One region of the Cupriavidus sp. KK10 genome, then DNA from elsewhere that is predicted to be linked to it. Evidence: predicted binding sites of a transcription regulator. Region 1 holds the regulator's gene; each other region holds the start of a gene.

Region 1 (7,172 bases):
GCTTTACCTTCATCGGCTATTTCGCGCCGATCCGCCGTCTGGGCGGCGAGGTGCTCAGCCTGTCGCTGGGGCCGTGGCAGTCGTTCTGGATGCTGTTTTACGCGTTCGCCACCTGGGGCAATGCGGGCTTCATGCGCGAGCAGGTGTGCAAGTACATGTGCCCGTATGCGCGCTTCCAGAGCGTGATGGTGGATCGCGATACCTATGTCGTGACCTACGACGTCGGCCGCGGCGAGCCGCGCGGCAGCCGGTCGCGCAAGACCGATCACTACAAGGCGGGGCTTGGCGACTGCGTCAACTGCAGCATCTGCGTACAGGTGTGCCCGACAGGCATCGATATCCGCGACGGCCTGCAGTACGAGTGCATCGGCTGCGGCGCCTGCATCGACGCCTGCAACCAGGTCATGGACAAGATGGACTATCCGCGCGGCCTGATCCGGTATACCTCGGAAAACGCGATGCGCAAGGCCTTGTCCGCAGCGGCATCGCGCAAGCGCCTGCTGCGTCCGCGCGTCATCATCTATTCCGTGATCTGGGTGGTGCTGCTGGGCGGCTTCATGGCGTCGATCGCGCTGCGCACGCCGCTGAAGGTCGACATCATCCGCGACCGTGGTGCGCTCGGCCGTGAAGTGGAAGGCCGCTGGATCGAGAACGTCTATCGCCTGCAGCTGATCAACACCACCGAAGCGCCGATGAAGATCAGCGTGCGCGCCGACAGCGACGAGCTGAAGAACCTGAAGGTGGAGTACGACAAGCAGGCCGAATCGTTGGCGCCGACGTCCAACCGGTTGCTGCCGATCCGGATCCGCGTGCCGATCGAGGCCGCGGCGCGGGGCACGCACAAGATCAACGTGACAGTGACGAGCGAAGGCACGGAGCGGGGGCAGGCCGAAATCCGGCAATCCACCAGTTTCATCGTGCCGCGCGATTTGTGAAGCTAGGCAGACGCGGACTTAGTCGTCAAGATGAAGGGGGCAAGATGAGTCAGCAAGGCAATCCGTGGTGGAAGGAGCCGTGGCCGTGGCTATTGATGAGCGGCCCGCTGGTGGCGATGGTGGCGTGCGGCGTGACGATCTGGCTGGCGTCCACGCATCCGGACATGCCGGTGCAGGGTGCAACGCGCCATGGCCTGGTGGTGGAGAAGGCCGATGCCGCGCCGCCCAAGGCTGCCGCAGCGAGGCAGCCATGAGGTTGCGCTGGCTGATGTGGGTACTCTGGCCGGCGTTCCTGATGGCTGGCTTTGCGACCGCGACGGTGTTTTCGGTGGTGGATCCCGGTGACCTGAACTTCTTCGGCCAGCCGATCGAAGCGTCCCGCGAATCGGTCTACACCATCGGCTTCCTGATGGCCTGGGTGTTCTGCGCGTTGTCCAGCGGACTGACGCTCTACACCATGCCGACGCGGCTCAGCGATACCGACGAACTGGAATGAGCGGACTGGCGTGAGGTCTGCGCTGCCATGGCCGGATGCGGCACTGGCAGCGCTTGGCCGCTTAGCAGGAGCGGCTGTAGAGTTGCTTGATGCCGTCGATGTCCACCAGCTTGACGTGGCGCTGGCGAATCTGGATCAGGCCGGCTTCGGCAAAGCGAGAGAACAGGCGGCTGACGGTTTCGAGCTTCAGGCCCAGGTAGCTGCCGATTTCTTCGCGGCTCATGCGCATCACGAACTCGGACGCCGAATAGCCGCGCGCCGACAGGCGCTCAGAGAGGTTGATCAGGAAGGCGGCAAGGCGTTCCTCGGCGCGCATCGAGCCCAGCGTGACCAGCATCAGCTGGTCGTGCGTGATTTCCTTGCCCATCAGGCGCAGGAACTGCTGCTGCAGCGATGGCAGGTCGACCGAGAGGGACTGCAGTTCGCTCATGCGGACCACGCAGACTTCGGTATCTTCCAGGGCGGCGGCATCGGAGGCATGCTGCATCTCGCCCAGCCCGTCGAGACCGACGATTTCGCCGGGCAGGTGGAAGCCGGTAATCTGCGAGCGGCCGTCTTCAGTGGTGACGTGGGTCTTGAGCGTGCCAAAGCGCACGGCGTAGACCGCGGTGAGCGGATCGCCCATGCGATACAAGGTTTCACCCTTGTGCACGCGGATGCGTTCCTGTACCAGCGTGTCCATCTTGGCGAGGTCTTGCTGCGACATGCCGACCGGAAGGCACAGCTGCCCCATTGCACAGGTGGAGCAGCGGGGCGACATCTCGGTAATGGGAATGGAGGTGAGCAATTGGAACCTGCTAGAAATGGCAGCGAGGGCGCGATTAGGACATTTTACCGTGCGATGTGATGCGGTAGGGAGTAAGAATTGACATTTGGCGTGCTGATCAGCGTTTTTCTGCTGGCTTTGCTGGGCGGAGTCCACTGCGCTGCCATGTGCGGCGGCGTGGCGCTGGCCGTGGAACAACGCCGCGGCGCGACGGTGACGATCAGTCTGGTGCCCAGCCGCGCCGCCTGGCTGGCCGAGTTGCTGACTATGCACTTGGGCCGGATCTCGACCTATATGCTTCTTGGTGCCGCGCTAGGCGCGCTCGGTGCCTCGGCATGGAAGCAGGATTACCTGCCGGTGCAGCGCTGGCTGTTCGGCGCGGGCAGCGTCATGCTGCTGTGGTCGGGCTGGCGGTTGCTGCGCGGCAACACTTTTACCGTCGACTGGCTGGAGCGGCTGGCGGCGCGCGCCGGCGCAACGGTGGCGCGGCGGCTGGGTGGCCTGGCAGGCGCCATGCCGGCGTTTGTGCGGGCGCGAAGCGGACTGGCGCGGCGTTATGGCGTGGGCCTGGCGTGGGGGCTGGTGCCGTGCGGCATGGTCTATGGGGCGCTTACGCTGGCGCTGCTGGCGGGCAACGCGGCGTCCGGCGCACTCGTGATGGGCGTGTTCGGGCTCGGCACATTGCCTAATCTGCTGGTGCTGTCCGGCCTCGCGGGCTACTTGCGTACGCTGTCGCGACGTCCCGGCGTGCGCTTGGGGGCCGGCCTGGCGGTGATGGCGTTCGGCGCCCTTGGCATTGCGCGAGCGGTGCTGCTGCCACATTCGCTGGCCGAGCATGGATTCTGCCTGGTGTTCTGAGGCGCCGGCGCCGCCCGGGCAACGGATGATGGTTGCAGGCGGGGGCGGGAATGCCATACAATCGCCAACATTGCGGTATCGCGCGGCATAGAATGAGCCGCGGTAAGCAGCGGGCGAGCAGCGCCAGGCGGCCTTCCTACCAGAAGGCGCGTTCAGGGCAGGGGAAGCGGAAGGTTTTCGATGCCCGTCCCGTCCCCGCAGTCCATCCGGTTCAAAAGATCTGGTTCAAAAGTCCGGCTGGCACTGCGGTGTTGGCGATGCCGGCCTTGCTCCCGATACCCGTTTTTCTTGCGTCCGAGGCCTTCAGTTCGCTGACAGCGACGTCCGATATGTGCGGGCGCGCTACGCAAGAGGTTTGCTGGCCGATCCATAACGGCACGCGAACGATCTCCTGCCGGAACGACCCGGCAACTCGATGCAAAGATAGGGAAGTGCACGGCTTGGATGCAGCAGGTATCCGGCTAGCTGCGCAATGAGATGGCGGTGGCTTTCGTACCGCTGTATCCAAAATCTCCGATGCCCCGGATCCGTCCGGGAGCAGGTGCAAAGACAGGCTGCACACCATCAACATGAATACCCAAGAGGCGAAGATCGTCCTCGAGACGGCGCTGATCTGCGCGCAGGAACCGTTGCGCGTCAATGACCTGCGGCGGCTGTTTGACGACGACGTCGGCGCAGACACCATCCGCGTGCTGCTTGAGGAACTGCGCCAGGACTGGCGGCCGCGCGGCGTGGAACTGGTGGCCCTGGCCAGCGGCTGGCGCTTCCAGAGCCGGCCGGAAATGCGTGAATACCTCGATCGGCTGAATCCCGAAAAGCCGCCAAAATATTCGCGCGCCGTGATGGAAACACTGGCGATCATTGCCTACCGGCAGCCGGTGACCCGCGGCGATATCGAGGAAATCCGCGGCGTAACGGTCAGCACGGAAGTGGTCAAGAAGCTTGAGGACCGCAGCTGGATCGAGGTGATCGGACACCGCGACGTGCCGGGCAGGCCGGCGCTGTATGCGACGACCAAGGCATTCCTGGACGATCTTGGGCTGCGTACGCTGGATGAGCTGCCGCCGCTGGAAGACGCCCAGGCGCAGGCGCAGGCAACCCTGCTGGAACAACAGGCCATCAATTTTGAAGATCTGGCTGCAAACAAGGCAGCCAGTGCCGACGAGGAAGCATTTGCCGACCCCGCCGCGCAGGCAGCGGATGTGGCCGAAGCATCCGTCGCGAACGAAGCCGAGACGACCGACCCGGTCGACCAAGGCGCCAATGGCTTTGACGTGCAACCGCTGCAAGCTGCAGCCGACGATGCCGCCGAGGCCGCTTCCACCGAACCAGCCGCACCCAATCCGGACGGGGCGCGGGGCGATTTGCCGGACAACGGCACCCCGCCGCACCCGAGCGAGCACGACGAGCGCGTGCCGAACTGAACAACATGCAACATCCGATAGTGAATATCTTGTCTGATTCCGTTGAGCAAGACACCCGCAATGCGGGCGCACCCGCCGACACCGGCGCCGCAGAACCCGGATCGGGCAGCGAAGCCGCGCCCCGCCGCAAGGGGCTGCGCCGCGGGCTGAGGAACCTGGTCGCATCGCGCCGCCAGGCAACGCAGGACCGCGGCGAGGGCGCCGAAGGCGCCAGCGCCGGCGGCCAGGCCGATGCCGGTGAAGCGGGCGCCGCCCAGGCGGCGGGCGGCGCGCGCGGTGGCCAGCGCGGCCGCGGCAAGCGCAAGACGGGGCAGGGCGAGGGCGGCCAGGGCAGCCAGGGCGGCCAGGGCACCAGCAAGGCAGACAAGGTGGACCGCGCGGCCAGGGCCGAAGGCACCGACAAGCCCGAGCAGCCCGGCCGCAAGCGCAAGCCGGTCCAGCGCTCAGGCAAGGCGGCGGCGCCGGGCGAGGCGCAGGGCGCCGGCGCGCGGCAGCAGGGCCGCCGCAAGGATGGCGGCAAGCCGCAGGCGCCCCGCAAGGGCCAGGGCGGCGGGGACAAGACCGCGGCGAGCAGCGAAGACCTGTTCCGCTTCGTGATCTCCGAGCAGTACGACACTGAAGACACCGTCATCCCGCGCACCAAGGCCAAGCCGGTGCGCGAGCTGTCGGCTGACGACGACGCGCCCAAGCTGCACAAGGTGCTGGCCGAGGGCGGGCTGGGCTCGCGCCGCGAGATGGAAGAACTGATCCTGCAGGGCCGCGTTTCGGTCAACGGCCTGCCGGCCCATATCGGCCAGCGCATCCTGCCGGCGGACCAGGTCCGCGTGAACGGCAAGCTGATCCACCGCAAGGTGTCGACCAAGCCGCCGCGCGTGCTGCTGTACCACAAGCCCGCCGGCGAGATCGTCAGCCAGTCCGATCCGGAAGGCCGTCCGACCGTGTTCGACAGCCTGCCGCGCATCAAGAGCGGCAAGTGGGTCGCGGTGGGCCGCCTGGACTTCAATACCGAAGGTCTGCTGATCTTCACCACGTCGGGTGACATTGCCAACCGCTTCATGCACCCGCGCTACGGCGTGGAGCGCGAGTACGCGGTGCGCACGCTGGGCGAGCTGGCCGAGGCCGACCGTCAGCGCCTGCTGCACGGCATCAAGCTCGATGACGGCGAAGCCAACTTCCTGCGCATTGCCGACGGCGGTGGCGAAGGTGTCAACCAGTGGTACCACGTGGCCCTGACCGAGGGCCGCAACCGTGAAGTGCGCCGCATGTTCGAGGCGGTCGGGCTGACCGTGTCGCGCCTGATCCGCACCCGCTACGGCCAGTTCCTGCTGCCGCGCGGCCTCAAGCGCGGCCGCTGGCAGGAAGTCGAGCCCAATGACGTCAAGGCGCTGATGGCCGGTGTCGGCCTGAAGGTGCCCGGCAAGGGCGAGCAGGCCCCCAAGGGCGCTACCAAGGTGGGCGGGCGCAAGCAGCGCACCGAAGCCGCGATTGCCGGCATGCCGATGCCCACGGGTATGGATGGCCTGCCGCGCTTCGACCAGGGCGGTGCCCGGGGCGGTGGCGGCGGCCGCAGCAGCCAGCCGGATCCGATGAGGACCTCGATGGGCTATATCAGCCACGGGCCCACGTTGCTGACCTCGCACGCGGCCAACCTGGGTGGCGGGCGCGGCACTGGCGCACGCCAGGGGCGCGGTGGCGCCGGCATGGGCGGCATGGGTGGCATGCGCGGTCAGGGTGGCCAGGGCGGTCTGGGCGGCCAGGGTCAGGGCAAGCCGCGTCGTGGCGGTGGCGAAGCCAACGGCAATGTGATGCCGAAGGCGTCGAAACCGGGCGGTAACCGTTCCCCGCGCGGAGGCAGTGGCGGTGGCGGCGGCAACCGTGGTGGCAACCGCGGCGGCAACCGATAAGCGCTGATTGCGGCGCATGGCGGGCTGAATGCCCGCCGGCGCCGGGTTCAGTGCGCGGAAATGTCTGGCTTTTGCCTTTTCGACATAATCCGCGTATAATTCAAGTCTATTCAAAAAGCCATCCTCGTCGAGGATGGGCGAATGATGGGCATTGCGCCCATTTTTTTTTGGTTCGCCCGTTTTTCGGTTCTCTCCGCTGGAGCGGGGGGATGGCGGACAGGCAGGGCTGCAGCAGGGTCGTCCCGGACGGCACCGGCGGGTTTGCCTGCCACGGTGTTGATGGCCATTACTCGGGATAACAGTGCATCTGGCAGATTTGATCGAAACCACCCTAAGCGGCATGGGATATGAGCTGGTCGAGCTCGAGCGTGCCCCGGCCGGATTGCTGCGTGTCTATATCGATCAGCCTGAAACCGGCATTGCCATCGAGGATTGTGAAAAGGTGAGCCGCCAGCTCACCCACGTGTTCACAGTCGAGAACGTCGACTATGAACGCCTCGAGGTTTCGTCGCCCGGACTGGACCGGCCGCTGAAGAAGCTGGCCGACTACGTTCGCTTTGCCGGCGAGGAGGTGCGCGTGACGCTGCGCCTGCCCGTCAACGGACAGAAGAACTTCACAGGCATCCTGCGCGAGCCCACCGGCGCGGCGGGCGAGGAGAAGATTGGCCTGGAGTTCGAGGGCAAAGATGGCCCGGCGCTGCTGGAATTTGCCGTATCCGATGTCGACAAGGCACGCCTGGTGCCGGTGATCGACTTCAAAGGAAATCAAAGAAAAGGGAACAAGCAATG
Region 2 (7,172 bases), 2.2 Mb from region 1:
GCGGCAGGGCTGGCCCGCTGGCGGCCTGGACCACCGCCTGGCGCAAGGCGTCGGCATCGTAGTCGCGTGGATCGAGGCCGTCGGCCGCGGCCGCGGCCAGCGCATCGACGGCCTGGCGCGCAGCCGGCACCGGACGGCCCTGCGCAAACCACATCGGCTCATTGGCGAAGGCAGGCATGGCCAGGCACGCGGCGGCACAGGCAAGCACGACAGCGCCCAGGCGGCGCGCGGCGGCATTCAGGGTCGGAGGCATCGGGCGGAAAGCTCGGATTCGTCACACACGCCCACAGTCTACCCGCGATGGCGGCATGGTGCGGCAAGCCGCCCCAGGGTGCGCGTCACCACACCAGCTGATGCCGGCGCGCGTAGTCCGCCATTTCGACCAGGGACCCGACATTGACATTGGCCATGATGTTGGCCTTGTGGCTGCTGACCGTCTTGCTGCTGATTAGCAGTTGCTCCGCGATCGACTTGTTGGAATGGCCGCGCGCCAGATACTGCAGGACGGTGATTTCGCGGTTGCTCAGCCGCGCGAAGCCCGATTCCCGCTGCGCGCCGATCTGGCGCACGGTCTCCAGCGTATGCATGGGAAATACCAGGTAGCCGCACAGCACGCCGCGCACCGCGTGCATCACCTCGGCCAGCCCACGCTGCTTGACCACAAAGCCACGGGCGCCCGCGCGCAGCGCCCGCACCAACGCCAGCGTGGCGTCGGTGTCGGACAGTACCAGCAAGGGCACGGCGGGCAGCGTCGCCGAGACGCGCCGGACAAAGTCGATGCCGGGATCGCCGAAGCGGTCGACATCGACCAGCACCAGCCCCGGCCGGTGCTCGCGGGCCAGCCGGAACGCTTCCCGAATGCCATCCGTTTCCAGTACTTCACCGGCGCCCAGCTCAGCGCCGAGTTCAGCGGACAGCGTGGTGTGGAACTGGGAAGGTTCGTCGACGATCAGCGTGAGATGCAAATTTGAGGCTCCTTAACGACTGGCATGGCTTGGCCTGCTGCCAAAGTTAAGGAGCCGGAGAGGTCCTGACGCGCCGAATCCTCGCCGCGCAGATGCAGCAGAATCTGCATCAGAGTCAGACTCTTCTGCATCGCTGTTTTCGTATCGATGCCGCGGTCGGCGTTACCCGTTGGCAGCGTCGAGGACTTCAGTCAGCTTGCGGCTGGCATCCAGCGCCGCGGGGAACCCGCAGTAGACCGCGCTGTGCACCATCAGCTCGCGCAGTTCATGCGGCGTCACGCCGTTGGCGAGCGCGCCGCGCAGGTGCCCGGCCAGCTCCTGCGGCCGGTTCAGCGCAATCAGCATCGACACCGTGGCCAGGCTGCGCTGCTTGCGGTCCAGGCCGTCGCGGGTCCAGACCGTGCCCCAGGCGAACTCCGTCACCAGTTGCTGCAGGCTGGTGTCGCCCTGCTGCGCGGCGGCGTCCAGCGCGCGCCGGACGTGCTCGGGGCCGAGCACTTCGGTGCGCACCTCAAGACCGGCCTCGAAGGCCGGCGTGGAGGTATAGGCGGGGGCTTGGCTGGGTTCGGCCATGGCTTGGGTCTCCGGTTTGGGTCGATGCCGCATGGTAGCCGAACCGATCAGACAGATTCGAGAGGCCGCGGCATCTGTGCCGCGGCCCCAGGTCATTCCGTGCCGGCGCGCAGGAAGCGCGGCGCCGGCGCCGAACGCGGCACCTCGCGCTCGCCCTGCTGGTACAGCCGATATGTGCCGCGTGCCTGGTTGTGCGGATGGCGCGCGGCCTCGTCCAGGGTCAGCACGCGCGCAAAGCACACGTCGGTGCCGCCCAGCACCGACTCCCAGTGGGTGCTGGGCTTGCCTGCGATGCATGCGGCAATGCGCGCCTTCACCGCGGGCCACTGGGCGCGGTCATACTGCGCGGCGGGGTCGATGTCGGTCAGTTCGAGCCGGTCGAGCAGCTCGCGGTAGAACTGCGGCTCAAGCGCGCCCAGCGTGATCGCGCGGCCGTCGGCACAAGGGAAGACGTCATAGAACGGCGAATCGTGGAAGGGGCTGGGTTGCGGGCCGCCCAGCGTGCCGGCTGCGCGCGACACCTGCACCAGCGAGCCCAGCATGGCGACGATATCGGTGATGGCCGCATCCACCACGCAGCCCTCGCCGCTGGCGCGCGCGCTCAGGATGGCGCTGGTGATGCCGAATGCCAGGCCAAGCGCGCCGGTGGCATCGCCCACCACGGTCGGCGGCACCATCGGCAGTGAGCCTTCGCGCGCGGCCATCGACAAGAGGCCGGTCAGCGCGATGTAGTTAAGGTCGTGGCCGGCGCTCTGCGACAGCGGGCCGGTCTGGCCCCAGCCGGTCATGCGGCCGTAGACCAGGCGCGGATTGCGTGCATGGCACACCTTCGGGCCCAGGCCGAGGCGCTCCATCGCGCCCGGGCGCAACCCTTCGATCAGCGCGTCGGCGCCGGCCACCAGGTCCAGCGCGGCGGCCACGTCTTGCGGCGACTTCAGGTTCAGTTGCACCACGCGCTTGCCGTGCTCCAGCTCCATCTCAGGGGGCACGGGCTGGCCGCGCAAGATGCGGCGGGCATCCGGCGCGACCGGGCGGGTCACCAGCGTGACCTCGGCGCCAAGGCCGGCCAGCATCGCGCCGCACAACGGGCCGGGGCCGATGCCTTCGAATTCCACTACCTTGATACCGCGCAGGGGCAGCAGGTTGCCACGCTCACTCATGATCGTCGTCTCCGGAATCGCCGCCCGCCCGCGCCATGGCCGGGGGCAGCTGCATTGAATTAGTCTGGGATGGGCCGTGCCTGCGGCAGCGCGGGCGTGCCAATGCCTGCCACGGGGCTCGGGAGCATGCTACGCGCCACCGCGTTGACGGGGCAATGGCCAAATGCTTCAGCCGGATTGACGGAATCCGTCGGCCGGCCGGCTATCGCACGGTCGGATCGGATAAATCCGATCCGACTTGATCTAAATCGGGTCCTGGCAGGACACTAGGTGCCATGATGGTTCCAGTGGCGGTGCCGCCTCATGGCGCACCGCCCTGCCGACAGCCCACACCCAGGAGATTCCCAACATGACCAATATCGTGCTCGCCACCGACGGCTCGGCCTTCAGCGACGCCGCGGCTCGTTTTATCGCCGAAGGCAAGCTGCTGCAGAGCGGCTTCACCGTGCATGTCGTGCATGTGGCGCCGGAAGTGAGCGGCCAGGTGCGCGCCTTTGTCAGCAAGGAAACCATCGACGACTGGCACAAGGAGGCCAGCGACAAGGCCATGGCGGCGGTCTGCGACATCCTGTCCGCAGCCAAGGTGCCATTCGAGCGGCACCCGCTGCACGGCTTCGCGCCGGAGCGCATCGTCGCCTGTGCGCGCTCGGTCGACGCCGCGGCCATCGTGATGGGCACGCATGGCCGGGGTTCGTTCTTCGATGCGGTGATCGGTTCAGTCGCGGGCCGCGTGCTGGCGCAGGCCGAGTGCCCGGTGCTGCTGGTCAAGGCGCCGGAAAAGAAGGGTTGAGCAAAGTAGCGGAATACCGGCGCCCTGGCGGCGCCGTCCGGTAGACCTCAGGCGCCCCACAGGGGCGCTTCGTCCATCAGCGCCACCTGTTCGCGCAGCTCCAGGATGCGGTCCTGCCAGTAGCGCGCGGTGCCGAACCACGGGAACGCGGCCGGAAAGGCCGGGTCGGCCCAGCGGCTGGCCAGCCAGGCGCTGTAGTGCAGCAGCCGCAGCGTGCGCAGCGCTTCCACCAGCCACAGTTCGCGCGGCTGGAATTCGGAGAAGTCTTCATAGCCGGCAACGATGTCGGCCAGCTGGTCCTGCATGGCCGCGCGGTCGCCCTCGAGCAGCATCCAGATGTCCTGGATCGCCGGCGCCATGCGGCTGTCGTCGAAATCCACGAAGTGCGGGCCCGGCGCGCCATGGGTGCCGCCGCGCGCGTCGTCCTCGTCAATCCACAGCACATTGCCGCGATGGCAGTCGCCATGGGTGCGCAGCAGGCGCACCTCGCCGGCGCGCTCATAGCAGCGGCGCACGCCGTCCAGCGCCAGGTCCGTCACCGATTGCCACGCGGGCAGCAGGTCGGCGGGAATGCAGCCGCTGGCGAGCAGCCAGTCGCGCGGGGCAACGCCGAAGGTTTCCAGATCCAGTGCCGGGCGGGCCTGGTAGGGCTGCGTCGCCCCCAGCGCGTGGATGCGGCCGATAAAGCGGCCGAGCCAGGTCAGCGTATCGGAACGGTCCAGCGCGGGCTCGCGGCCGCCGCAGCGGGGGAATACCGCGAAGCGGAAGCCGGCGTGATGCAGCAGCGTGCCAGACTCGCCCGGTGCCAGCACCATGGCCGGCACGGCCGGGATCTCGGCATCGGCCAGCTGCTGCACAAAGGCGTGTTCTTCCAGGATGGCCGCGTCGGTCCAGCGGCCCGGACGGTAGAACTTGGCGATGACGGGCGGGGCATCCTCGATGCCCAGCTGCCAGACGCGGTTCTCATAGCTGTTGAGCGCCAGCAGGCGCCCGTCGGGGCGCAGGCCGGCGCCTTCCAGCGCGTCCAGCATCAGCTCCGGCGTCAGGCCGGCGTAGGGAACGCCGGGGTCGGCCGGGGCGTCGGACGCGTGCATGGTGTCAGCCCTGATCCGCTCAGCGCGCCGGCTTGCGGTTGCCGCCGAGCAGCGCGGCCTGCGGCGCCGGACGGCGATTGCGCGCCGGTGCCGGTGCCGCGTCGTGCGGCTGGCGTGCGGGTTGCGCCGCGGTCCGCTGCTGGCGCGCCGGCTCCTGGCCGTCGCGGCGCGGTGCGGGATTGCGCGCGCCACCGGCGGGCTGGCCGCCACGGTTGCCGTTGGCCGCGCCGTTGCCGCGCTGGCCGCCTTCGGCAGCGCGCGTGCGCGGCTGGCCGCCCTGGGCTTGCCGCGGCGCAGCCTGCGCTTCGCGCGCCGGGCGCTGGCGCTGGGCGCCCTCGCCTTCGTTGCCGGCCGGACGCGCCTGGGCGCGTCCGCGGCCCTGGCTTTGTCCTTGCCCCTGGCCACCACCGCCACGCTGTTGGCGGCCTTTCTGGATCGGCTCGGGCGCGATGCTCGGGTCGACCTCGAAGCCCGGCAGCACGGTCTGTTCGAGCTTGCGCTTGATCAGGCGTTCGATATCGCGCAGCAGCGCAATCTCGTCCACGCAGACCAGCGAGATCGCTTCGCCCTCGGCGCCGGCGCGGCCGGTACGGCCGATGCGGTGCACATAGTCCTCGGGCACGTTGGGCAGGTCGAAGTTGACCACGTGCGGCAGCTGGTCGATGTCGATGCCGCGCGCGGCGATATCGGTTGCCACCAGCAGCCGCAGCGTGCCCGACTTGAATTCCGACAGCGCGCGCGTGCGCGCCGACTGGCTCTTGTTGCCATGGATCGCCAGTGCCGACAGGCCGTCCTTGGTCAGCTGCTCGGCCAGGCGGTTGGCGCCGTGCTTGGTGCGCGTAAATACCAGCACCTGGTGCCAGTCATGCTGGCGCACCAGGTGGGCCAGCAGTTCACGCTTGCGCTCGCGGTCCACCGGGTAGACGCGCTGGTCCACGGTCTCGGCCGTGGTGTTGCGCCGCGCCACCTCGATCGAGGCCGGGTTGTTCAGCAGGCGGTCGGCCAGCGCGCGGATATCGTCCGAGAACGTCGCCGAGAACAGCAGGTTCTGGCGCTTGGCCGGCAGCACGTTGAGGATCTTGCGGATATCGTGGATGAAGCCCATGTCGAGCATGCGGTCGGCTTCATCGAGCACCAGCAGTTCCACCTGCGACAGGTCGATGGTGCGCTGGGACACGTGGTCCAGCAGGCGGCCGGGCGTGGCCACGACGATCTCGACGCCGCGCTTGAGCTGCTCGATCTGCGGGTTGATGCCGACGCCGCCGAACATCACCATGGAACGCAGGCGCAGGTACTTGCCGTAGTTGCGCACGCTCTCTTCGACCTGGGCGGCCAGTTCGCGCGTGGGCGTCAGCACCAGTGCGCGCACCGGCAGGCGGGCCGGACGCTGCGCGCCATTGGCGCCGCGCGCCGCGGAGTCGGACAACATCTGCAGCATCGGCAGCGTAAAGCCGGCGGTCTTGCCGGTGCCGGTCTGCGCGCCGGCGAGCAGGTCACCGCCCTTGAGAATGGCGGGGATTGCCTGGGCCTGGATGGGAGTCGGCGTGGTGTAGCCCTGTTCGGCCACGGCACGCACAATCTTGTCGGACAAGCCGAGTTCAGAAAAAGACATGTATTGCTGCTTGGGCCATCGCTGCGCACGCGGTGCGCCAAACGCCGGATGGCTCCTGGTAATCGGATCGGAATCGGAACGCGAACGCCGGGAAGCCGGCATGGCAGGGCACCGGCCCGCCCGCGAAGGAAAGAGCGGTAGTGTACCAGTCCGTGACAAGCGGGTTCTGCACCGGGCGCGGCCCCGCATGCGCGCCGGCGCACATCGGGTCTGCGCGGGTGGCGCTGCGCTATCATGACAGCCTCTGCCCGCCCCCTCTCCGGCTCCGCACCCGCGCCACATTTGCCCCGGAAAGCCGCCATGCGCTTGCGTTTCCTCGAAGACCAGGAAGTCACCCTGTTCGCGGCCATCCCGGTCGGGATCGTCGCGGCCATTGCCACCACACTGTTCAAGGAAGCGCTGGAGGGCGCCGGCGTCGTGCTGTTTTCCAGCCATGCCGACGTGGTGGCCGTATTCGCCACGCTGGCGCTGGCGTGGCGCGTGGTAATTCCGGCCGCGGGCGGCGCGCTGGCGGGCGGCCTGCTGGTGCTGGCCAATCGCCTGGCCGGCAGCCACAGCGGCGCCACCGACTACATGGAAGCGGTGGCCAACGGCAGCGGCCGCCTGCCGGTGCGGATCACCTTGCTGCGCGCGCTCTCATCGTTTTTCTCGATCGTCAGCGGCAGCTCGGTCGGCAAGGAAGGCGCGATGATCCAGCTGGCGGCGCTGTGCGGCTCGCTGTTCCCGTCGACCCGGCTGGAACGCGGCGGCGGCTCGAACATGCGCCGCATGCTGACCGCCTGCGGGGCCGCGGCCGGCCTTGCCACCGTCTATCACACCCCCTTCTCCGCCGCCGTCTTCGTTGCCGAAGTGGTGTTCGGGGCGCTCGCGGTGCAGCGCCTGATGCCGCTCTTCCTGGCTTCGGTGGCCGGCGCCATGGTCAGCCAGTGGCACGGCGGCCTGCAGCCGCTCTACCCGGGCCTGGATATCGCCCCCGAC
Region 3 (7,172 bases), on a different replicon from region 1:
GCATTTCTGCGATCGCCCCCGCGATTCCCTTGCCAATGCGGGGCAGCGCATCAAGCGCATCAATGCCCCCCTCGTCAAAGAGCGCCCGGATATCGGCATCAAGGTTGGCAACGGTGTCCGCGGCAGCCAGGTATGCGCCGACCCGGAACGGGTTCGCGCCCTGCTCTTCCAGGTGCTGCGCAGCTTCCTGCAGGCAATGGGCGACCTGCTGATTGTCGGGAAGATTGCGGGGAAGTTTCATCTTGCCTTGTCAGCCGTGGGGCTTGCGCCGCCATAGGCGGCGGACAGCAACGTGTCGGCCGTACAGTCGGATACTCCTGTCTGTCGGCCCCGTTCAGGCCAGCACCTGCTCTGCGGGTACATGGTCGTAGCCATGAGCGCTTGCGACGGCTGCATAGGTCACGCTCCCGCGACAGATATTTAGCCCGGCCCGCAGGTGGGGATCGTCTGAGAGCGCGCGGGACCATCCCTTGTCGGCAAGGGCCATCGCATTACCGATCGTGGCGTTGTTCAGGGCAAAGGTGGAGGTCCTGGCCACGGCAGCCGGCATGTTAGTCACGCAGTAGTGCAGCACGCCGTCCAGCACATAGGTCGGATCCGTATGGCTGGTCGGACGCGATGTCTCGGCGCAGCCTCCCTGGTCTATCGCCACGTCCACCAGCACCGAACCCGCTTTCATGCGCGCCACCATCGCGCGCGTGACCAGCTTGGGCGCCTCGGCGCCCGGCAGCACCGCGCCGATGACCGCATCGGCCGAGAGCAACGCGCGCTCGATACTGTCCGCGCTGGAGTAGACCGTCACGACTTGATTGCCGTACGCAGCGCCGAGATGCCGCAGACGATCGATATTCTTGTCCAATACCGTCACGCGCGCCCCCATGCCAACCGCGATCTGGACAGCATTGGCGCCCACCACGCCGGCACCGATCACCACGACATGTGCCGGCGCAACGCCGGGGACGCCGCCGAGCAGCAGTCCCATGCCGCCGTGCGGCTTCTCGAGGTAGGCGGCCGCCACCTGGACTGACATGCGGCCGGCCACCTCGCTCATGGGGGCCAACAACGGCAGACCACCGTCAGGGCCCGTAACCGTCTCATAGGCAATGCAGACCGCACCGGATTTCAGCAGCGCGGCAGTCAGCTCACGGTCCGCGGCCAGATGCAGGTATGCGTAGAGGATCTGCCCGGGCTTGAGCAGCGCCAGTTCGCGTGGTTGTGGCTCCTTGACCTTGACAATCATCTGGGCCCGGTCGAATACGGCCTTCGCATCGGCAGCCAGCTTCGCGCCAGCCGCTTCGTATTGCGCGTCGGAAAGACCAAGCGCGGTCCCGGCCCCAGCCTGGACCATGACCTGGTGACCGCGGCTGACAAGTTCGCGCACGCAGGCAGGCGTCAGGCCAACCCGGTACTCGTTGTCTTTGATCTCTTTGGGCACACCGATCCACATGGCCTTGCTCACACGGGTGGTAGTTCCGGCAGATTCCGCACCAGGTGCTTGAATCGCCCCCAGTCCACCGCCGGATGCACCGAGGCCTCTCCGTGACCATACGCCCGCACCAGGACCGATACCTGCATGGCGGTTTCGATGTCGTTGGCCTCGAAGATATCGAGATAATCATAGGGCCCGAGGGTCGCATAGCTGCCCAGCCATTTCACATCCGGACAGACTTTTTCCAGATAGCCGGCAACGCCGCGTTCCAATGCCTCAAACGATCGCGGCTGCCGTAGGGACTCCACGGAGACACGGGTTTCCATGATAAATATCGCCATGTTCGACTCCTCAAGGTGGCTGCGCCCTTTGTCGGCCGTATAGCTAGAGGCTAGCTGCTGTCTGGCCGCAGCCCTTGTCCCAGCGCAACGTCCGGCACGGAACCCGCGGCCACCTTGCTCGATTGCGCGCAAAGTTCCTGCGAGCGACCCTCAGTTGCCATTGAGTCCTCCGCAGATGCCGCACGACAAACTTTCACCTTCACCACTTACCGGAGGCACCGCCACCGCCAAAGCCGCCGCCACCGCCGCCGAATCCGCCAGGGCCCGAGCGGCCGCCATTTCTTCCCGAGCGACCGCCAATAGTTAGCAAGCCCATGTGCGAGCCACCCATTAGCGTGAACAGAGCGCGACTGCTCCCGCAACCATGCCGGCAAAGATGGCGCCGGAGAGCATCCACGCGACCACACCAACGGCCCCACCGGTCGCGACTGCACCCGGGAGCGCCCCAGCATGGAGCGCAGAACCCCACCCGGGATCAGCGTGAGCACAAGGAGGATTGGCATCAGTTGCCGCATGGGGTCGCCCCGATCCCCTGCCGTTTCCTCCGGCGGTGGCAGCGGCTCCCCTTCGATGACCCCAAGCATGCGGTCGATGCCCGCAGACACACCACCATAAAAATCGCCCTGCTTGAATCGGGGCACGATATCTTCACTGATGTTGCGCTTGCTCGCGGCGTCAGTCAGGACGCCTTCGAGGCCGTAGCCCACCTCAGTATGAAGCGCGCGGTCATCCTTGGCGATGATGAGCAGCGCGCCGTCATCGACGCGCTTGCGTCCCAGCTTCCATTGCTCGACCACGCGAAGCGAATACTCCTCGGTGGGCTTACAGGGACCAGAGGTCAGCAGGTGACAAGATCCGTATGCCCAAAGCCCTTGGAATAATCGAGCACGGAAATGACCATTGGGATCACCCTGAATATTCGGACGTCCGCCGTGGTCGGCATCGGCACCGGCAAGGCAATCTGCTCCGGATACTTGAATGGGAACATCCGCAGGATCCTCTCCGCTAAGGCCACATCGACCACCAGTTGCGCGTGCGCCGCCATGGACAGGCCGGTAATCGCCATGAGATCTGGCGTATCGTGATCGATTGTCAGCGAGACACGGTCATCCAATGCCAGATTGGCCGCCTTTTGGCTGCTCGGACCACAGAGGAAGTAGAGCGTGAGACCCTCATTCACATAACCTACAGTGGTAGCCTGAGGCCAGCCATCCGGCCTCAGGGTGGCAAGCGTCATGATCCTGTGTTGGTTCAACAAGGTCAGGATCTTCTGTCTGATCTCTTCGTCCATATTTGGTCACCATGGTTGCACTAGTACAAACGGCCCTAACGGGGCCGGCATGGCTGCCGCCTCGGCTTTGGCTCTATGGTCCTTTCCTTTCCAAGGTAGGGGATGACAAAGCATGCATCGTTGATGCCTGTCAACGAAGGTACTAAATGCCGCCCGGGGCTGGCCGATAGCCGTGCCCCTGACCTGCATCAACCGGCCCACCCTTCCCGGCCCTAAGCTGGAAGCAGTGTCTATGTCCCCGCATACGGGGATCGCTTCACTCCGGCCCGCGGGCGCTCAACAAGGAGGCAACGCCATGTACCAGACAATCGTCGTCGCCATCGACGGCAGCGACTGCGGCGATCGTGCCTTGGCCGAGGCGATCCAGCTCACGGCCATGTTTAAGGCCCGCCTGGAGATCGTCCACGTGGTCGACAACAGCTATCTCAAGTACGACATGGGCTACGGCAGCCTGGCCGACCTGCGCCCCGACCTGGTCGAGGGCGGACGCAGCCTGCTCGCCGAGGCCGCGGCCAAAGCCCGCGCGGCCAAGGTCGAATGCCACACGCAACTGGTTGATGAGATCCTTGCCCTTGGCGACATCGCCACGGCGATTGACGCGGCTGCACAGCGGGTCCACGCCGACCTGGTCGTGGTGGGCACCCACGGCCGGCGCGGGGTGCGCCGCCTGGTGATGGGCAGCGTGGCCGAGGGCCTGGTGCAGGGGTCGAAGGTGCCAGTACTGCTAGTGCGCGCGCCACGGGCTCCGTAAGGCATGGAGAAGGATGCAGAGCCGCCCCTCCCTACGGTCGACCGGCCCCCGGGGGGCGACCGCCGTGCCGCGTCAACCCCGGGCCGGCAGGGCTCGCCGCACGCCGTCCACGTGACGTCCCCGCCAGCCGAACTGGAATGGGCTGCCACGCATGATGCCAGCGAAGTCCTGGACAGACTTGGCGCGACCGAGGCGGGCTTGGCGGCCTCGCGCCTGGGGACGTGTGGCCCCACATTGCCCCCAACCATGGCCCACACTGGCTTGCCAGCCTGGCCCGGCGGCTGGCTAGCCCCGTCAACGTGATGCTGATCGTGCTGTCGGCGGTATCAGTGCTTGTGCACGACTGCAGCGCCGCTGCCTTGATCGGCGGAATGATCGTGCTGAGCGTCTCGCTTGCCACCTGGCAGGGGCAGGAAACGCGTAGCGACCGCGCCGTGGCGGCGCTGCGTACGATGGTCCACACCACCATCGCCGTGCGGCGCCGTGCGGACCCAGCCAGCACGCCCGTCGCGCAGGAGCGCCCGATCGCCGAGCTTGTTCCTGGCGAGATCATCCATCTGGCTGCGGGTGACCTGATACCCGCCGATGCCCGGCTGCTCGCATCCAAAGACCTGTTCGTGAACCAGGCGGCATTGACCGGCGAATCCATGCCGGTGGAAAAAATCCCCGCGCGCTGCGCTGTCGCTACCGCTGCCCAAGCCGGCCTTCTTCCCAATATCGCCCTCATGGGGACGGCGGTATTCAGCGGGACAGCCACGGCGGTCATCGTGCTGACCGGCGACCGCGCGATCTTCGGGCACATCGCGCAGTCGATCGCCGGGCAGGAGCCGCCTACCGATTTCGAAGCTGGCCTGAACCGCATCGCCCGGTTGATGCTGGCGATCCTCGCAGTTATGTCGCCATTGGTGTTCCTGATCAACTGGCTGACCAAAGGCGACTGGTTTGAAGCGGTCCTGTTTGCCATGGCGGTTGGCGTGGGCCTCGCCCCCGAGATGCTGCCGATGCTGGTCACCGTCAACCTGGCAAAGGGCGCGATGGCAATGTCCCGGCGCAAGGTCATCATCAAGCGTCTGGCCGCAATCCAGAACCTTGGCGCCATGGACACGCTTTGCACGGACAAGACCGGGACCCTGACCCAGGACCTTGTCATCCTCAAGCAACATGTCGACCTGGCGGGACATGACAGCGAGCGGGTGCTGGAGTTTGCGTATCTCAACAGCTATTTCCAGTCTGGCCTGCATAATCTGCTCGACGTGGCCGTGCTGCGGCATGAGGAGTTGAGCGAGCGCATGCGAATTGCGCAGGCCTACCGGCTGATCGACGAGATTCCCTACGACTTTACCCGCCGGCGCATGTCCGTCGTCGTGCAGGCGCCCCACGCCCGGATGCTGATCTGCAAGGGCGCGGTGGAGGAAGTCTTCTCCGTCTGCACCGCGGCCGAACTTGAGGGTCAGCGCGTGCCGCTGGATACCACGCACTATCGTGACCTGATGGCCATCAGCGATCGCCTGAATGACGATGGCTTCCGCGTCATCGCCATCGCCTTTCGCGAACTGCCGGAGGCGCCGGAGACGCACGCATACTGCCTGGCCGACGAACATGGGCTGACCTTGCTGGGCTACATCGCGTTTCTCGATCCCCCCAAGGAAAGTGCGGCCCCCGCGCTGGCTGCCCTGGCCGACAGCGGCATCGACGTCAAGATCCTCACCGGGGACAGTCCACGCATCGCGAGCAAAATCTGCCAGATGGTCGGGCTTGCACGCAGCGCGCCGGTGCTTGGCAGCGACCTGGACAAGCTGGATGCCCAGGGCTTGGCCGATGCCGCGCTGCGCAACCAGATCTTTGCCAAGCTCACGCCCGTGCACAAGGCAGCCATCGTGCGCGCGCTGCGCGAGCATGGCAGGGTGGTTGGCGTGCTGGGCGACGGGATCAACGACGGGCCGGCGCTGCGCGCCGCCGACGTCGGCATTTCCGTGGACAGCGCGGCCGATATCGCCCGCGAGTCAGCCGACGTCATCCTGCTGGAAAAGAGCCTGCTGGTGCTGCATGACGGCGTCATGGAGGGGCGGCGGGTCTTCGCCAACCTGCTCAAGTACCTGCGCATGAGCGCCAGCTCCAATTTCGGCAATATCTTCAGCGTGCTGGGAGCAAGCGCCTGGCTGCCCTTCCTGCCAATGGCGCCGATCCAACTCCTGACCAACAACCTGCTCTACGATTTTTCCCAGACGGCCCTGCCCACCGACAATGTCGACGACGAGTCCTTGCGCAGGCCCAGGCGCTGGGAGGTCGGCAAGATGGGGGAGTACATCCTTGGCATGGGCCCGGTCAGCTCATTCTTCGACTACCTGACCTTCGCCGCGCTGTTCTGGCTGCTGGGCGCCAATACGCCTGCGCACGCGGCGCTGTTCCAGACCGGCTGGTTCATCGAGTCCCTGTTCTCGCAGACGCTCATTGTCCACATTATCCGCACGCGCAGGCTGCCCTTCATCGAGAGCCGGTCCAGCCAGGCCTTGCTGGCCACTACGGTCGGGCTGTGCCTCGTCGGCGCCTGGCTGCCCTACTCGCCGCTGGCCACACCGCTGGGCATGCACCCGCTGCCGGGCGCTTACTGGCCGCTGCTCGCGGCCATCCTGCTGGGCTATGCTGGCGCTGCGTTTGCCGCGCGCCGCCTGCTGGCGAGGTGGGTGCCGGTGGACTAAAGCGGACGAAGGCGAACGGGCCGGCGGGCTATTGAATGCCGAATGGGTCATGCGCCAGCGCGTAGCTGAACGCATATTCCAGTTCGCCGGACGCCTGGGCGTGCAGCGTGCAGAGCGGTGTGCCGGCTGCGACCTCGTCGCCGGTGCGGACATGCAGCTCCAGCCCCGCCACCTGCCGGCGCGGCGCTCCGGCCAGCTTCGCCGCGCGCGCGATGTGACGGTTGTCGATGGCGGTCACGATGCCGCTACTTGCCGCCACCAGGTCGCGCCGGAACACCGCCTGCCCCGGGGTGCGCAGCCCGCCTTGCGCTTCACAGATCGCCTGGAACCGGGCCCAGGCCGCACCGCTGTCGAGCAGGCTGCCGGCCTGCTGCCATCCCTGTCCTTCCGGCATCGCGCCGCAGAACTCCAGCAGCTCCCCCGCCAGCAGCAGCGAGCGCTCGCGCAGGTCGGCGGGCGCCGTCGGCTGGCCCTGCAGCACTGCCAGCACGTCGAGCGCCTCGAGCGCAGGCCCGACGCCCCGCCCCACCGGCTGCGAGCCGTCGGTGCGCAGGATCCGGATCTTCAGCCCGAAAGCGTTCGCGACTTTGGTCATGGCGCTCTGCAGGCGTTCCAGTTCGCTGTCTTCGCGGATCTTCGCCGTCGGCCCCACCGGCACGTC
Region 4 (7,172 bases), 2.7 Mb from region 1:
TACTTCACGCTGCCGGTGCTGTTCGCGATGCTGTCGAACCACTACAGCATGACCTACAGCTACAAGTACAACTGGGCCGCGCTGATCCTGATCATGCTGGCCGGTGTGCTGATCCGCCAGTTCTTCATCCTCAAGCACAAGGGCAAGATCAACGTGGCCTGGCCCGCAGCCGGCGTTGCCGTGCTGGCCGTGGTCGCCGTGCTGATCGCGCCGCAACCGCGCCCGGCCGTGGCCAAGGCAGAAGGCGGTGACGCCGCCGTTGCCACCGTCAGCTTTGCCAAGGTGCAGGAAGTGCTGAACGCGCGCTGCGTGCAGTGCCACGCCGCGCAGCCGAAGTTGATGCCGACCGCAGCCAAGGGCATCAAGCTCGACACCGCGGAAGACATCAAGGCCCACGCCCAGCTGATCTACCAGCAGGCCGTGCAGCAGAAGGCGATGCCGCTGGGCAACGTGACGCAGATCACCGACGACGAACGCGCCCTGCTGGGCCAGTGGTTCGAAGGCGGTGCCAAGACCACTAACTAAGGGTGGCTTGATCTGAAAAGCATCAGGGCCGGCGCGTGCAGCCGGCTCGCGAAATCCGAGCATCGGTGATCGACGGTCCGGAGGGTTGTGCAGTTGGCAACCGTCAGTACCGGACCGGCGAGGGTTTGAACGGGGCCTTGCGCCCCGTTTTTTTTCGACGACTTATCCGCCGATATTTAGCAACGCCAACACCCCCAGCACCAGGAAAATCCCTGCCGCGATCTTGTGCACCAGCGCGATCGGCATCTTGTTGGCAAACTTGTCACCAAGCAGGACCGCCGGCGCATTGGCGACCATCATGCCGAAGGTGGTGCCGGCCACCACGGCAATCACCGCATCGCTGAAGCGCGCGGCCAGCGCCACGGTGGCGATCTGGGTCTTGTCGCCCATCTCGGCAAAGAAGAACGCCACGATGGTGGTGCCGAGGATGCCGAGGGCGCCCTTGACCGGCTTGGCCTGTTCGGCGTCGTCGAGCTTGTCGGGGATCAGCATCCATCCCGCCATCGCGATAAAGCCCAGGCCCAGGATCCAGCGCAGCAGGCTTTCGCCCAGCACATGCGTGATCCAGCCGCCGAGCGCGCCGGCAAAGCCATGGTTGAACAGCGTGGCGATCAGGATGCCAAGGATGATGGGAACGGGCTTGCGGTAGCGCGCGGCCAGCACCAGCGACAGCAATTGCGTCTTGTCGCCCATTTCAGCGAGGGCGACGATGCCTGTGGAGACGAGGAAGGCTTCCATATTGGTCTTGTGGGGTAACCGGGCCGCAATGCATCGCGAGATGCCAATGACGCACACCTTTCCCGGCCCGGCCAGAAAGGTATGGTCATCGGTCTCGCCAGGCTGGACGCTGCCGGGTCCGTATCAGTACACGGCCGGGCGGGTCCGGAGCTGCGCACGCCATAACCGCAAGCGGTCAAGTCTGTTGACGTGCGCCCCTGTCCCCCGGAATCCGCATTGCGCGGCGCGGTAAGAGCAGGGCGGCTACTCCCCAATGGAAGCGCCAATTATAACGGCAGCGGGGGGCAGGCGTCCACCTGCCCCCCCGCCACATGGCCTGTATCCTCAGGCGGGTACAGGCGCGTTGTCGCTGGTCTGGCGGCCGCGGAAATCGGTCCAGCACAGGGCCTTGAAGTCATAGAGTTTGCAGCGGCGCGCGGTGTCGAAATACCAGCGCCAGGAGAAGTTCTCGATGATGATGCGGCCTGGCAGCGCATGCTCCAGCAGCGCCTGGGCGCGCTTGAGGCGGTACAGCGGCACGCTCATGTCGACGTGGTGCGCGGTGTGTTCCATGATGTGGTGCAGCGCGGCGCCGATGCCGTGGCGGAAGCGCAGGTGCACGGTGGTCGAAACAAAGGGCTGCGCCTTGGCCCACATGGCCTTGGTGTCATACCAGGCCACGCTGGTATGGGTGTGGTGCACGTACAGCACGAAGCCGACGGTGACGTTCCAGACCAGGAAGGGCAGCACGAAGCCGGCACCGATGAGCATCCAGACGGACTGGTCCGTGGCCAGTGCCAGGCCAGCCAGCGCGCCGATCCAGGCCAGCCCGAAGGCGGCTACCAGCACACAGTCGCCGGTGAAGATCGGGCGGCGCGTGGCCATCTGGCGCTTGCTCGGGAAGAACATCTTGCACCACCAGATTTCCACCAGGTAGTACAGGCCCGGGCCGAAGCCGGTGCGGTAGATGCGCTCCATCACGCGGCGCCAGCGCGGCAGCGCGTTGAATTCTTCCAGCGAGTAGGGCGCCCAGACGAAGTCGAAGCCCTTCAGGTTGGTGTAGCCGTGGTGCACCACGTTGTGGCCGACTTCCCACAGGCTGTAGGGCGTCAGCGAGGGCAGGAAGGTGAGCCGGCCCAGCCACTTGTTCAGGCCGCGGCGCGGGGTCAGGCTCTGGTGGCAGGCATCGTGGCCGATGATAAACAGGCGCGCGATGATCAGCCCGGCCAGCACGCCCAGCGCCAGCTTGGCGGCCCAGTGCTGCGCCAGCACCACGCCGGCCAGCACGGCGCCGAACAGCAGGTAGTCGAAGGCGAACAGCAGCAGTGCGCGCGGGGTACTGCGCTGGCCCAGCGGGATCAGCCAGCCGCGGATGATCTTGCGCGAGGGCAGCGGGGCGTCCGGTGCGATCGGCGCCGGAAGCGGGGCGTGGTTGGGCGCACCCTTGCGCGCGGCATAGGGCACGTCATGCGGGCCATGGGCGCGCTCAGGGGCGTGAGCGGCGGATTGGGATGCGGTCATGCAGAACCTTCTGATTGCGGTCGGATGGGTATGGGCGCACGGCACGCAGAACGGCCGCGGCGGAACCGCAAGGTTAGAAGGCTTTGTCGGAGACGGTCTTGACGCTCGTCAAGCCGGAGGCGGGGGCGAAGCGGTAAAAGCGCGCCCGCCGCATGGCGGCGGGCGGCTGCTGGCCAGGTGACGGATCAGGCGGCCGGCACGTGGGCGGCCTCGCCCATCACATAGACGCTGTCGATGAGGCGGTCGTCGCCCAGCATGGCAAAGGCGAACAGCTCCTCTTCCAGCGTTTCCGAGCGGTTGCTGCGGCGGGCGATCAGCGGCGTGGCCTTGGGGTCCAGCACGATGAAGTCGGCCTCGCAGCCAACGCCAAAGCTGCCGACGCGGTCGGTCCAGCCCAGCGCCTCGGCCGCGGCGCGCGTGGCCAGGTAGAACATGCGCAGGGCGGTCAGGTAGTAGCCGCCCATGCGCGCCACCTTGTGCGCGGCGTTCATGGTGCGGAACATCGAGAACGAAGTGCCGCCGCCGACGTCGGTGGCCAGCGTCACATTCAGGCGGTTGGCGTCGGACTGGTGGAAGTCATAGAAGCCGCTGCCCAGGAACAGGTTGGAGGTGGGGCAATGCGCCACCGCGGCACCGCTGTCGGCCAGGCGCCGGCGGTCGTCCTGGTCCAGGTAGATGGCGTGGCCGTACATCGCGCCCGGGCGCAGCAGGCCGTAGCGGTCGTACACGTCCAGGTAGCTGCGCGCGTCCGGGAACAGCTCGGCGACCCATTTGACCTCGTCGCGGTTCTCGGCCACGTGGGTCTGGATAAAGGCGTCCGGGTAGGCGCGCGCCAGCTCGCCGCAGGCGGCCAGCTGCGCCTCGGTCGAGGTCGGGGCAAAGCGCGGCGTGATGGCGTAGGCCAGGCGTCCCTTGTTATGCCAGCGCGACAGCAGGTCGGCGGAGTCCCGGGCTCCGGTCTCGGCCGTATCGCGCAGGAATTCCGGGCAGTTGCGGTCCATCATCACCTTGCCCGTGACCATGCGCAGGTTGCGCGCCTCGCTTTCGGCAAAGAGGGCCTCGGCCGAGGCCTTGTGCACCGTGCTCCAGACCACCGCGCTGGTGGTGCCGTTGCGCAGCAGTTCCTCGGTGAAGAAGCCGGCCACGCCGCGCGCGTAGTCGGGGTCGGCAAAGCGGCGCTCTTCGGGGAAGGTGTAGGTGTCGAGCCAGTGCAGCAGGCCCGGCGACGGCGACGCGATCATGTCAGTCTGCGGGTAGTGCACGTGGGTGTCGATAAAGCCGGGCACGATCAGCTTGCCGCGGTGGTCGACGATCTCGGCGTCGGCCGGAATGCGCGCAGCCAGCTGCGTGTAGTCGCCTGCGGCGGCGATGCGCCCGTTGGTGACGATCAGCACCCCGTCGTCCCAATACTGATACGCATCCTCATGGAATTGCGGATCGCGCAGGAAATGCAGCACGCGGCCGCGAATGGCACGGGTGAGGGAGTCAGTCTTGGGGTTGGTCGTCATGGTTTGTCTCTTGTGGCCGGCCCGCGCGGAACGGCATGGTTCAAGCAGCGGGCCGGGCTATTGGCATGCGCCGCGCTCAGGCCGCTGGGGCCGTTGCGGGCGGGGACTTGGGCGGGCTCGACCAGAATTGGTCGACTTCCGCCAGGAATTCGGCCTTCTGCATGGCAGGCAGGAAGGCCGCTTCAAAGCTGTTGCGGGCAAGCTTGTGGGCATCGGCCGCGTCCAGCGGCAGCGCGTCGAAGGTGGCTTCCCAGTTGGCGTTCATATAGCCGCCGAAGTAGGCCGGATCGTCCGAATGCAGCGTGATCACCACGCCGGCATCGAGCATGCGCTTGAGCGGGTGGTCGCGCAGGTCCGGGTAGACCTTGAGCTTGACGTTGGACAGCGGGCACACGGTCAGCGCCACGCGCTCGCGCGCCAGGCGTTCCACCAGCGCCGGATCGTCGATGGCGCGCACGCCGTGGTCGATGCGCTGCACCTTGAGGATGTCGAGGGCGTCGGTGACGTATTGCGCCGGACCTTCCTCGCCCGCGTGGGCCACCAGGTGCAGGCCCAGCTCGCGCGCCTTGGCGAATACGCGCGCGAACTTCTCGGGCGGATTGCCTTGCTCGGACGAATCCAGGCCCACGCCGACAAAGCGGTCGCGGTAGGGCAGCGCCGCTTCCAGCGTGGCGAAGGCGTCTTCCTCCGGCAGATGGCGCAGGAAGCACAGGATCAGGCTGCTGGAGAAGTCATATTCGGTGCGCGCCTGGGCCAGGGCATCGGCGATGCCGTCGATCACCACGCCGATGGGAACGCCGCGCGCGGTATGGGTCTGCGGATCGAAGAAGATCTCGGCGTGGCGGACGTTGTCGGCGACGGCGCGCTTGACGTAGTCCATGGTCATGTCGAAGAAATCTTCCTCGGTCAGCAGCACGCTGGCGCCGGCGTAGTAGATGTCCAGGAACGACTGCAGGTCGGTAAAGGCGTAGGCGGCGCGCAGCGCCTCGACGCTGGGGTAGGGCAGCGCCACCTGGTTGCGCTGCGCCAGCCGGAAGATCAGTTCCGGTTCAAGCGTGCCTTCGATATGCACATGCAGTTCGGCCTTGGGAGTGCGGCGGATCTGTTCCGCGAGCGCGGCATCGATGGTCATGGGGGCCTCGTTTCTGGGCATTTCTGTGCCTGCCGGCGGGGCCGGCGGCACGGGTTCAGGGATGCACCGCCTCCGGGCGGCCCAGACGCAGCGCGGCAAGGCGCTGTTCGCGGACCTGGAGCAGCTGGGCGACGATGGCTACCGCAATCATAGCCGGAGCCTTGTCGGTAATCCCGGGAACCCCCATGGGGCATGTCATTTCCGCAAACCGGGCCGGGTCGATGCCGTGCTCGGCCATGCGGTGTTCAAAGCGCGCGCGCTTGGTCTTGGAACCGATCAGCCCGAAGTAGGCGAAGTCGGTGCGCTTGAGGATTTCCTCGCACAGGGTCTGGTCCAGCGCGTGGCTGTGCGTCATGACCAGGAAGTAGCTGCCCGCGGGCGCCTGCGCCACTACCGCCTCGGGCGTGTCGCTGGCCTCGGCCTCGACATTGTCGGGCAGCCCGCCGGGGAAGAGCGTGTCGCGCTCGTCGACCCAGTGCACGCGGCACGGCAGCGTGGCCAGCACCTTGACCAGCGCATGACCGACATGGCCGGCGCCGAACAGCACCACGTGCATGGTGTCGGGCACCAGCGTATCGGTCCAGCTGCCGTCGGCGTGCAGCGTTACGCCGGGGATCATGGCATGGCTGTCGCCATGGGTGATCGCGCCGCTGGCCGGCACCTGCCGTTGCAGTGCCTTGCCGGCAGTGAAGTTGCGTTGGACCGCGTCAAGCCAGTGCAGGTCGGCTTTGCCAAGGACCTCGAACGCCAGCTGCACCACGCCGCCGCAGCACTGGCCCAGCGCCGGCCCGAGCGGAATGCGCTCGATCCGGCGTTGTTCACCGCGCACCAGCATCTCGCGCCCGATATCCATGCCGCGCCACTCCAGGTGGCCGCCGCCGATGGTGCCGACCAGGTCGTCGGCGCTGACCAGCATGCGGATGCCGGCCTCGCGCGGGGCCGAGCCCTTGACCTCGACGATGGTGACCATTGCCACCGGCACGCCGGCGCGCACCATGCGGGCGGCGTCGGCGAAGCGGAAGGGTTTGAGCGGTGCGTCCTGCATGTCGGGGGCCTTGTCGGTATTGCCTGGTTGCTGCTTGATGCTGTGGTGCTGCCTGCGCCATGTCATCGCAAGGGTGGCGCGCGCCTGCTTCTTCCACCGGCCCCTTGCCCGTCAATGCGGGCAAGGGGGGAAAGTCCGGGGGCGCCAGCAGGCGCGCGCTTCCTGCGATCGTTCAGCCAGCTCAGGCTGGCTGTGCCGCGGCTTCGCGCACGGCGTCGACGGCATCCAGGATCGCCTCGCTGGTGGCCGGGGCCTTCAGCGGCGGGTTGATGCGGTAGTCGCCAACGGCAGCCACGGCGTCGCGGATCGCGAAGAACACCGAGAACGGCAGCAGCAGCGGCGGCTCGCCCACGGCCTTGGAGCGGTGGATGCTGTCCTCGACGTTGCGGTTCTGGAACAGGCGCACGTTGAATTCCTCCGGGCAGTCGTTGACCGTCGGGATCTTGTACGTGGACGGGGCGTACGTCATCAGCTTGCCGTCCTTGTTCCACCACAGTTCCTCGGTGGTCAGCCAGCCCATTCCCTGGATAAAGGCGCCTTCGACCTGGCCGATGTCGATCGCCGGGTTCAGCGAGCGGCCGGCGTCGTGCAGCGCGTCGGCGCGCAGCAGCTTCCATTCGCCGGTGAGCGTGTCGACCAGCACCTCGGAGCACGCGGCACCGTAGGCGAAGTAGTAGAACGGGCGGCCTTGCAGCTTGCTCTGGTCCCAGTGCAGCTTGGGCGT

What was found. The regulator FNR, encoded in region 1, switches genes on or off when oxygen is low (the NO sensors DNR and NnrR bind a similar motif). The targets are predictions, from matches to a motif close to TTGATNNNNATCAA.
Region 2: the regulator FNR is predicted to act here: its motif matches at 2,937-2,950, upstream of KB879_RS03045 (universal stress protein).
Region 3: the regulator FNR is predicted to act here: its motif matches at 3,182-3,195, upstream of KB879_RS37765 (universal stress protein).
Region 4: the regulator FNR is predicted to act here: its motif matches at 2,862-2,875, upstream of KB879_RS05025 (fatty acid desaturase).

Annotation. Positions count from the first base shown of each region.
Region 1 covers NZ_CP073677.1:5,030,746-5,037,917, reverse strand. The annotation lists gene ccoG (cytochrome c oxidase accessory protein CcoG) at 1-935, shown strand, start outside; gene KB879_RS23475 (membrane protein) at 980-1,189, shown strand; gene KB879_RS23470 (hypothetical protein) at 1,186-1,431, shown strand; gene fnr (fumarate/nitrate reduction transcriptional regulator Fnr) at 1,493-2,218, opposite strand; gene KB879_RS23460 (sulfite exporter TauE/SafE family protein) at 2,297-3,055, shown strand; gene scpB (SMC-Scp complex subunit ScpB) at 3,625-4,479, shown strand; gene rluB (23S rRNA pseudouridine(2605) synthase RluB) at 4,485-6,383, shown strand; gene rimP (ribosome maturation factor RimP) at 6,685-7,172, shown strand, end outside; gene nusA (transcription termination factor NusA) at 7,170-7,172, shown strand, end outside.
Region 2 covers NZ_CP073677.1:599,051-606,222, reverse strand. The annotation lists gene KB879_RS03065 (murein L,D-transpeptidase) at 1-253, opposite strand, end outside; gene KB879_RS03060 (LuxR C-terminal-related transcriptional regulator) at 339-965, opposite strand; gene KB879_RS03055 (carboxymuconolactone decarboxylase family protein) at 1,128-1,538, opposite strand; gene KB879_RS03050 (CaiB/BaiF CoA-transferase family protein) at 1,631-2,698, opposite strand; gene KB879_RS03045 (universal stress protein) at 3,048-3,488, shown strand; gene KB879_RS03040 (serine/threonine protein kinase) at 3,536-4,582, opposite strand; gene KB879_RS03035 (DEAD/DEAH box helicase) at 4,602-6,194, opposite strand; gene KB879_RS03030 (ClcB-like voltage-gated chloride channel protein) at 6,495-7,172, shown strand, end outside.
Region 3 covers NZ_CP073678.1:1,367,396-1,374,567, reverse strand. The annotation lists gene KB879_RS37790 (helix-hairpin-helix domain-containing protein) at 1-241, opposite strand, end outside; gene ald (alanine dehydrogenase) at 335-1,447, opposite strand; gene KB879_RS37780 (GYD domain-containing protein) at 1,456-1,770, opposite strand; partial or broken gene KB879_RS37775 (YgcG family protein) at 1,970-2,585, opposite strand; gene KB879_RS37770 (pyridoxamine 5'-phosphate oxidase family protein) at 2,609-3,061, opposite strand; gene KB879_RS37765 (universal stress protein) at 3,357-3,812, shown strand; gene mgtA (magnesium-translocating P-type ATPase) at 4,034-6,511, shown strand; gene KB879_RS37755 (thymidine phosphorylase family protein) at 6,540-7,172, opposite strand, start outside.
Region 4 covers NZ_CP073677.1:1,020,804-1,027,975, forward strand. The annotation lists gene KB879_RS05015 (urate hydroxylase PuuD) at 1-525, shown strand, start outside; gene KB879_RS05020 (TMEM165/GDT1 family protein) at 688-1,263, opposite strand; yybP-ykoY riboswitch at 1,329-1,538, opposite strand; gene KB879_RS05025 (fatty acid desaturase) at 1,588-2,763, opposite strand; gene guaD (guanine deaminase) at 2,949-4,271, opposite strand; gene KB879_RS05035 (adenosine deaminase) at 4,348-5,403, opposite strand; gene xdhC (xanthine dehydrogenase accessory protein XdhC) at 5,459-6,448, opposite strand; gene xdhB (xanthine dehydrogenase molybdopterin binding subunit) at 6,630-7,172, opposite strand, start outside.